One region of the Crossiella cryophila genome, then DNA from elsewhere that is predicted to be linked to it. Evidence: riboswitches for the same ligand, from Rfam matches in the RefSeq annotation. Region 1 holds a riboswitch; the other holds the start of a gene.
What was found. Region 1 has a riboswitch for glycine ahead of gcvP (aminomethyl-transferring glycine dehydrogenase). Riboswitches for the same ligand answer to the same signal wherever they lie in the genome.

Region 1 (3,428 bases):
GCCAGGGCCCGGCGACACCGCGTGAGCGGAGTCGCCGGGCCTTACTCATTCAGTGATCACCAACCTTCGTCCCGCACACGATCGTGCGGTCAAGCTGTGATCTTGTGGCGGTTGTGCTGGGATGCGTGGCCGCTCGTCACCGTCCGACCAGGTGACAAGGCGCGGATCGGTTCAGAAGAGTGAACCGGGCCCGAGGTCTGGGCGGGACGCGGGAGCCTTCCCCGCGCGTCGCGTTGACCCGGGGGATGGGCCGTCTTACCGTCGGTGGCGAGTCAATCGCGCCGGGGCTGATCCACTTCCCGGCCGCCTGCTCAGGACCGGCACGCCAGTCTTCGCACGGGCGTGCGGTCGCCGTTGCCGACCGGAAGGTCGGCCGAGGGGAGGCACGCGTGGTCGAGGAAGCGCCCAGCGATCGAGGCGCGCCCGAGCAGGGTGCCTTGTTCCCGGACCTGTCGTTGCCGGACGAACTGGTCGGCTACCGGGGGCCCGCCGCCTGTCAGATCGCCGGGATCACCTACCGGCAGCTCGACTACTGGGCCCGCACCGGACTGGTCTCGCCGACCATAAGGAGTGCCCACGGCTCCGGGAGCCAGCGCCTCTACTCCTTCAAGGACATCCTGGTCCTGAAGGTGGTCAAACGTCTGCTCGACACCGGTGTCTCACTGCAGAACATCCGGGTCGCGGTGGATCACCTGCGCCGCCGCGGCGTGCGCGACCTGGCCCGGATCACGCTGTTCAGCGACGGCACCACGGTGTACGAGTGCACCTCCCCCGAGGAGGTGGTGGATCTGCTGCAGGGCGGGCAGGGCGTGTTCGGGATCGCCGTCAGCGGGGCGATGCGCGAGATCAGCGGCACCATCCACGAGTTCCCGGCCGAACGCGCCGACGGCGTGGAGCTGCTGCCCGGCGAGGACGACGAACTCTCCCGCAAGCGCCGGGACCGGCAGACCGGCTGAACCCCGCCCCTGCTCCGAACGGGTCGACCGCCGGGGCAGGAAACCGCGCTCGCCCTTCTGCCGGCGCACCCGGTGCCCAACACTGACCGCGGGCCGCCGCAGGGCGGCCGTGATCAGGGGGTTCACCAGCCATGATTCGACGTGTTGTGTTGCTGCTGCTCGCGGTGCTGGCCGCGGCCTTCGGCCTGGCCGCGACCGCGGCGGCCGGTCCGGAGGGCGCCACCAGACCGATGACCCTGCGATTCGAGCAGGCGGGTTTCGTCGCCCAGGTCACCAGGGTCTGCGATCCCCGGTGTACCGACACGGTGCGCGGGGTGTTCGTCACCGCGGGCGCCCCGGAGGAGTGCTACCGCCTGGAAAGCTCGATGCGCGGGCTGTGGTTGCCGTTCACCGAACCCCAGTGCGGCCTGGACAAGAGCCGGGTCACCCAGTCCTGGCACACCTTCCCGCCCGGCTTCTACCGGATCTGCCGCGGTGTCTGGCCGGACTGCGGCCCCGAGGTGCGCACCCCGGTCTGGGACATCCACGGCAGCCCCGCCACCGCCGCCGCGCCGCTGGGTTCGATCAGCGTCAGCCACCCCGACGGCCGGGCCCAGCTCTCCGCCTCGGCGCAGACCGTGTGCAACCCGGCGTGCGTCACCACCGTCTCCGGCGTCTTCGACACCAGGGCGCCCAGGCTGAGCTGCTACTGGGCGGAGGCATTCGCCGGCACGAACTGGACCGACATCTCCCAGACCCAGTGCGGCGCCTCCCGGGAACAGGTGCGCGAGGCGTTCCGGTTCAGCACCCCCACCGCCTACCGGGTCTGCCGCCAGGGCGCACTCGGCCAGCCCGCCGACTGCGGCCCGCCAAGCAGCGGCTGACCAGCGGCGCTCCAGGTATCCGCGATCGTTACCGCCGATGACCTGAACGACCTAGTCCCCCGATCCGGAACCGGACGCATCCTCGCTGGTGCGCAAGGTATCCGGATTGGGGGAGGGCCATGGCCTTCGAACGTTCCGCCGCGGTCATCGGGGCCGTCGGCGCGGTGGTGGCGGCGGTGGTCGGGGTGTTCCTGACCAGAGCGGTGATCGAACCCGGCGGCAGCTCGCCGAGTCCGACCAGGGTGGTCAGCCAGGAACCCCTCACCACCGCCCGCACCACCGCTCGCACCAGCATCATCCGGCCGACCACCAGCACCGGCCGGCGCACCACCAGCACGACCACCCGGCGTACCACCACGACCACTACCTGTATCTGTCCATGACCACCGTTGGTGACCTGGTGTTCTTGGGCACGTCGGAAACTTCCGGTTAACTCGGGCGGGGTAACATTCGCGCGTAGTCGTGATCCCCACGCGGGAGAGCCCGGACCGGAGCCATCGGTCCGGCGCCGAAGGAGCAACTCCTCCCCGGAACCTCTCAGGCCAAGCGGACCGTGTGGGCAGACGCCTCTGGAAAGCGGTCCTCGCCGTGCGCGCGGACCCGCCGACGGTGCAAGTCCGGTCCGCCGTGGCCGGGTGAAGCTCTCAGGCGCCCGGACACCGGGTACGGACAGAGGGGGAGGGCAGTTCCGCATGCCCACCCCTAGGCGCCGGAGGCGAGAGCATGACCCAGCCGAACCCCGATCGCATCCCGTTGGCCGCGCTTGAGCACGGCACGCCCTTCGCCGACCGGCACGTCGGTCCGCGGCCCGCCGAACTGGCCCGGATGCTCGACGTCATCGGGGTCGGCTCGCTGGAGGAACTCGCCCAGCGGGCGGTGCCCCAGGTGATCCGCGAGGGTGAGCTGACCCTGGCCCTGCCCGCCCCGGCCACCGAGGCCGAGGCACTGGCCGAACTGCGCGCGCTGGCCGCCCGCAACACGCTCAAGGCCCCCATGATCGGGCTCGGCTACTACGGCACCGTGACCCCGCCGGTGATCAAGCGGAACATCCTGGAAAGCCCCGCCTGGTACACCGCGTACACCCCGTACCAGCCGGAGATCTCCCAGGGCCGGCTCGAAGCCCTGCTCAACTTCCAGACCATGGTCTCCGACCTGACCGGCCTGGACACCGCCAACGCCTCCATGCTCGACGAGGGCACCGCCGCCGCCGAGGCCATGACGCTGGTGCGCCGGGCAGGCAAGTCCAAGTCGCCGCGCTTCGTCGTCGACGCCGACTCGCTGCCGCAGACCATCGCCGTCATCGAGACCCGCGCCGAACCGCTCGGCATCGAGATCGTGCTCGCCGACCTCACCCAGGGCCTGCCCGAAGGCGAGTTCTTCGGCGTGCTGCTGTCCTACCCGGGCGCCGGCGGCGCGGTCCGCGACTACCGCGCGCTGGTCGAGCAGGCACACGAACGCGGTGCCCAGGTCGCCGTCGCCGCCGACCTGCTCGCGCTGACCCTGCTGGTCCCGCCCGGCGAGTTCGGCGCCGACGTCGTGGTCGGCACCACCCAGCGCTTCGGCGTGCCGATGGGCTTCGGCGGCCCGCACGCCGGCTACATGGCGGTGC
Region 2 (3,428 bases), 1.8 Mb from region 1:
CGCGCACGTCCACCACGACCTCGGTGCCCGCCGCGGTGTGCGCGTGGTCCAGGTAGGCCATCGCGATCGGGTGACCCAGGGTGGGGGAGGGCGCGCCGCTGGTGATCTCGCCCACCACGGTGCCGTCGGCGAGCTTGACCAGCTGACCGGCCCGCGGGCTGCGGCGGCTCTTGCCTGCCAGCCCGACCAGGGCGCGGGTGGTGTGCTGACGGGCTTCCAGCGCGCTGCGGCCGACGAAGTCGCCGAGCTTGTCGAAGCGGACCACCCGGCCCAGCCCGGCGTCGAAGGGGGTCAGTCCGACGTGCAGCTCGTTGCCGTACAGCGCCATGCCCGCCTCCAGCCGGAGGGTGTCCCGGCAGGCCAGCCCGGCCGGGCGCAGGCCAAGCGGCTCACCGGCCTCGGCGATCCGCCGCCACACCGCCTCGGCCAGTTCGGCCGCCACGTAGACCTCGAACCCGTCCTCGCCGGTGTAGCCGGTGCGGGCCAGGTAGACGGGGTGCCCGGCGATCACCGCGGGGCGCCCGGCGTAGTACTTCAGGCCGGTGAGGTCCTCGCCGGTGACCGCGGTGACGATCTCGGCGGCGACCGGGCCCTGCACCGCGATCAGCGCGGTCTCGGCGGAGCGGTCGATCACCTCGGCGCTCAGCCCGTGTGCCCGCTCACCCAGCAGCGCCCGCACCACCGCGGCGTTGGATGCGTTGGCCACCACCAGGAACTTGCGCTCGGCCTGCCGGTAGACCACCAGGTCGTCCAGCACGCCGCCGTTGGTGTGGCAGAGCATGGTGTAGCGGGCCCGGCCGATGGCCAGTGAGCCGATCGCGCCGACCAGCGCGTAGTCCAGCACCCGGCCGGCTTCCGGCCCGGAGATCTCGATCTCGCCCATGTGGCTGAGGTCGAAGAGCCCGGCCGCCTCGCGCACCACCTTGTGCTCGGCCAGCTCGCTGCCGTAACGCAGCGGCATCGACCACCCGGCGAAGTCGGTGAACTGGGCGCCCAGCGCGACGTGCTGAGCGTGCAGGGGGCTGCGGCGGGACAGGCCGACGGCGGTCACGGGAGGCTCCTGGGGTCGAGGCGTCCACCGGCATGCGGACACCGCTGCTGAGCCTCCCCGCTCTGTCATGGGACCTGAGAGCTTCGCCGCGCGGACGCGGGTTGCACCGTGGGTGAGGTGGGCGAACCCACCTGCTTTCCAGAGTCGCCTCGCTCGAACGGTGACGTTGCCTGAGAGTTTCCGGGGAGTGGTTGCTCCTTCGGCGTCCCGCGCGTGCTTCGTGCCGGGATCTCTCCCGCCCGAGCTCAAACGGCCGATATGCGGTTGTGCCGCGAACCTTCCGGGACGGCCGAGGGGTCTGTCAACCCCTGGGCAGTTCGACCTTGACCCGCAGCCCGCCGTCCGGCCGGGGCTCCGCCTTGACCGTGCCGCCGTGCGCGCGGGTGATCGAGTCCACGATGGACAGGCCGAGGCCAGCGCCTTCGCCCTTGGCGGTGCGGCCCTCGCCGCGCCGGAACGGCTCGAACAGCTGTGGGATCTGACTCACCGGCACCTTCGGGCCGGTGTTGGACACGGTGAGGCCGCCGAAGACGTCCGTGCGCACCCACACCGTGCCGCCGGCAGGCAGGTTGTGCCGGATCGCGTTGGAGACCAGGTTGGTGACCAGCTGGGTGAGCAGCACCCGGTCGCCGGAGACGGTCGCCTCGGTGATCCGCACCTGGAGTTCGATCTCCCGCCGCGCGGCCTCGGCCCGGTACTGCTCGACCGCCTCGGTGACCACGGTGTGCATCTCCACCCTGGTGCGTTTGGCCAGGCCGCGGTCGCTGCGGGCGAGCACCAGCAGGCCGTCGATGAGCCGTTCGATCCGCCGGTTCGCGGTGAGCAGCTGCTCGCGGATCTCGGCCGCCTTCTCCGGCGTGGGGTTGCCTGCCAGCCCGATCTGCACCGCAGCCCGCTGCACGGCCAGCGGCGTGCGCAGTTCGTGCGAGGCGTTGGCCACGAACCGGCGCTGGCTGTCGAAGGAGGATTCGAGGCGGTCCAGCATCCGGTCGAAGGTCTCGGCCAGTTCGGTCAGCTCATCCGGCGGGCCCTTGATCGCCAGCCGCTCGTGCAGGTTGGAGGAGGAGAGCCGTTGCGCGGTGGCGGTGATGGTGTGCAGCGGCTGGAGCACCCGGCCGGAGAGCCACCAGCCGGCGGCCACCGACACCGCGGCCACCCCGATCAGCGACAGGATGGAGATCAGCAGCAGGGTCTCCAGGGTGGTGGCCTCCACCGCCCTGGTCACCTCGGCGGCGGGGAGGAAGGCCAGCGTGCCGTCCGGCCGGGTCTGGCGCAGCGCGGTCGAGGCCTGCAATCCCTCCATCGGGATGGTGCGGGCCACCGCGGTGCCGAGCCGGAACGAGAGCTGGTCGCGTACCAGCAGGTAGATCACGGTGAGCAGCACCGCGCCGCTGCCGAGGAACAGCGCGCCGTAGAGCGCGGTCAGCTTGACCCGGACGGTCAGCCGGGTCGGCCTGCGGTCAGATCCGGTAGCCGGCACCGGGCACCGTCTCGATCACCGGCGGCTCGCCGAGTTTGGCCCGCAGCTTGGACATGGCCACCCGGACCGCGTTGGTGAACGGGTCGGCGTGCTCGTCCCAGGCCAGTTCGAGCAGCCGTTCCGAGCTGACCACCGCGCCCTGGGCGCGCAGCAGCACCGACAACACGGCGAACTCCTTGGGGGACAGGTCGACCCGCCGCCCGTCCCGGCTGACCAGGCGGTTGGCCACGTCCAGCCGGACGCCGTTGCGGGTCAGCACCGGCGGCAGCGCGGGCTGGCTGCGCCGACCGAGTGCCTGCACCCTGGCCAGCAGCTCGGGGTACTCGAACGGCTTGGTCAGGTAGTCGTCGGCGCCCAGCTGCAGACCGTCCACTTTGTCCTCGAGCGATCCGGCGGCGGTGAGCATCAGCACCTTGGTGCGGCTGCCCTGGGTGGCCAGTTCGGCGCACACGTCGTCGCCGTGCCTGCCGGGCAGGTCGCGGTCGAGCACCAGCACGTCGTAGTCGTGCACGGCCAGCCGCTCCTGCGCGTCCAGCCCGTCGTGCACCACGTCCACCGCCATCGCCTCCGCGCGCAGCCCGGAGGCCACCAGCTCGGCGAGCACGACCTCGTCCTCGGCCACCAGTACCCGCATGGCACCGAGTATGCGCCGGGCCGGGGTTTCCGAAACGTTTCCGCTCGCGGAGAGCCTCCGGAAACACCCGTCCGCGTAGACCTGGCACCGAACGCCGGGCCAACGGGTCCGACGCGGTGAGGAGGAACGATGAAGACGCTGACCCGGCTGGGCCTGGGCGCCACCGCGCTGGTGGCCGCATTCACCCTGAGTGCCTGTGGTGGAGGCGAGAACAACGGCGACGGTCCGGCCAGCCTCAACGGCGGCAACAAGGGCAACGAGCA

Region 2: it holds a riboswitch for glycine, as region 1 does, so the genes downstream of both, gcvT (glycine cleavage system aminomethyltransferase GcvT) here and gcvP (aminomethyl-transferring glycine dehydrogenase) in region 1, are expected to answer to the same signal.

What each region holds. Positions count from the first base shown of each region.
Region 1 is NZ_JACHMH010000001.1:4,152,892-4,156,319, forward strand. It holds gene HNR67_RS18570 (MerR family transcriptional regulator) at 390-956, shown strand; gene HNR67_RS18575 (hypothetical protein) at 1,088-1,819, shown strand; gene HNR67_RS18580 (hypothetical protein) at 1,939-2,202, shown strand; glycine riboswitch at 2,284-2,383, shown strand; glycine riboswitch at 2,390-2,478, shown strand; gene gcvP (aminomethyl-transferring glycine dehydrogenase) at 2,543-3,428, shown strand, end outside.
Region 2 is NZ_JACHMH010000001.1:2,361,289-2,364,716, forward strand. It holds gene gcvT (glycine cleavage system aminomethyltransferase GcvT) at 1-1,036, opposite strand, end outside; glycine riboswitch at 1,104-1,199, opposite strand; glycine riboswitch at 1,200-1,299, opposite strand; gene HNR67_RS11005 (sensor histidine kinase) at 1,353-2,531, opposite strand; gene HNR67_RS11010 (response regulator transcription factor) at 2,512-3,165, opposite strand; gene HNR67_RS11015 (hypothetical protein) at 3,295-3,428, shown strand, end outside.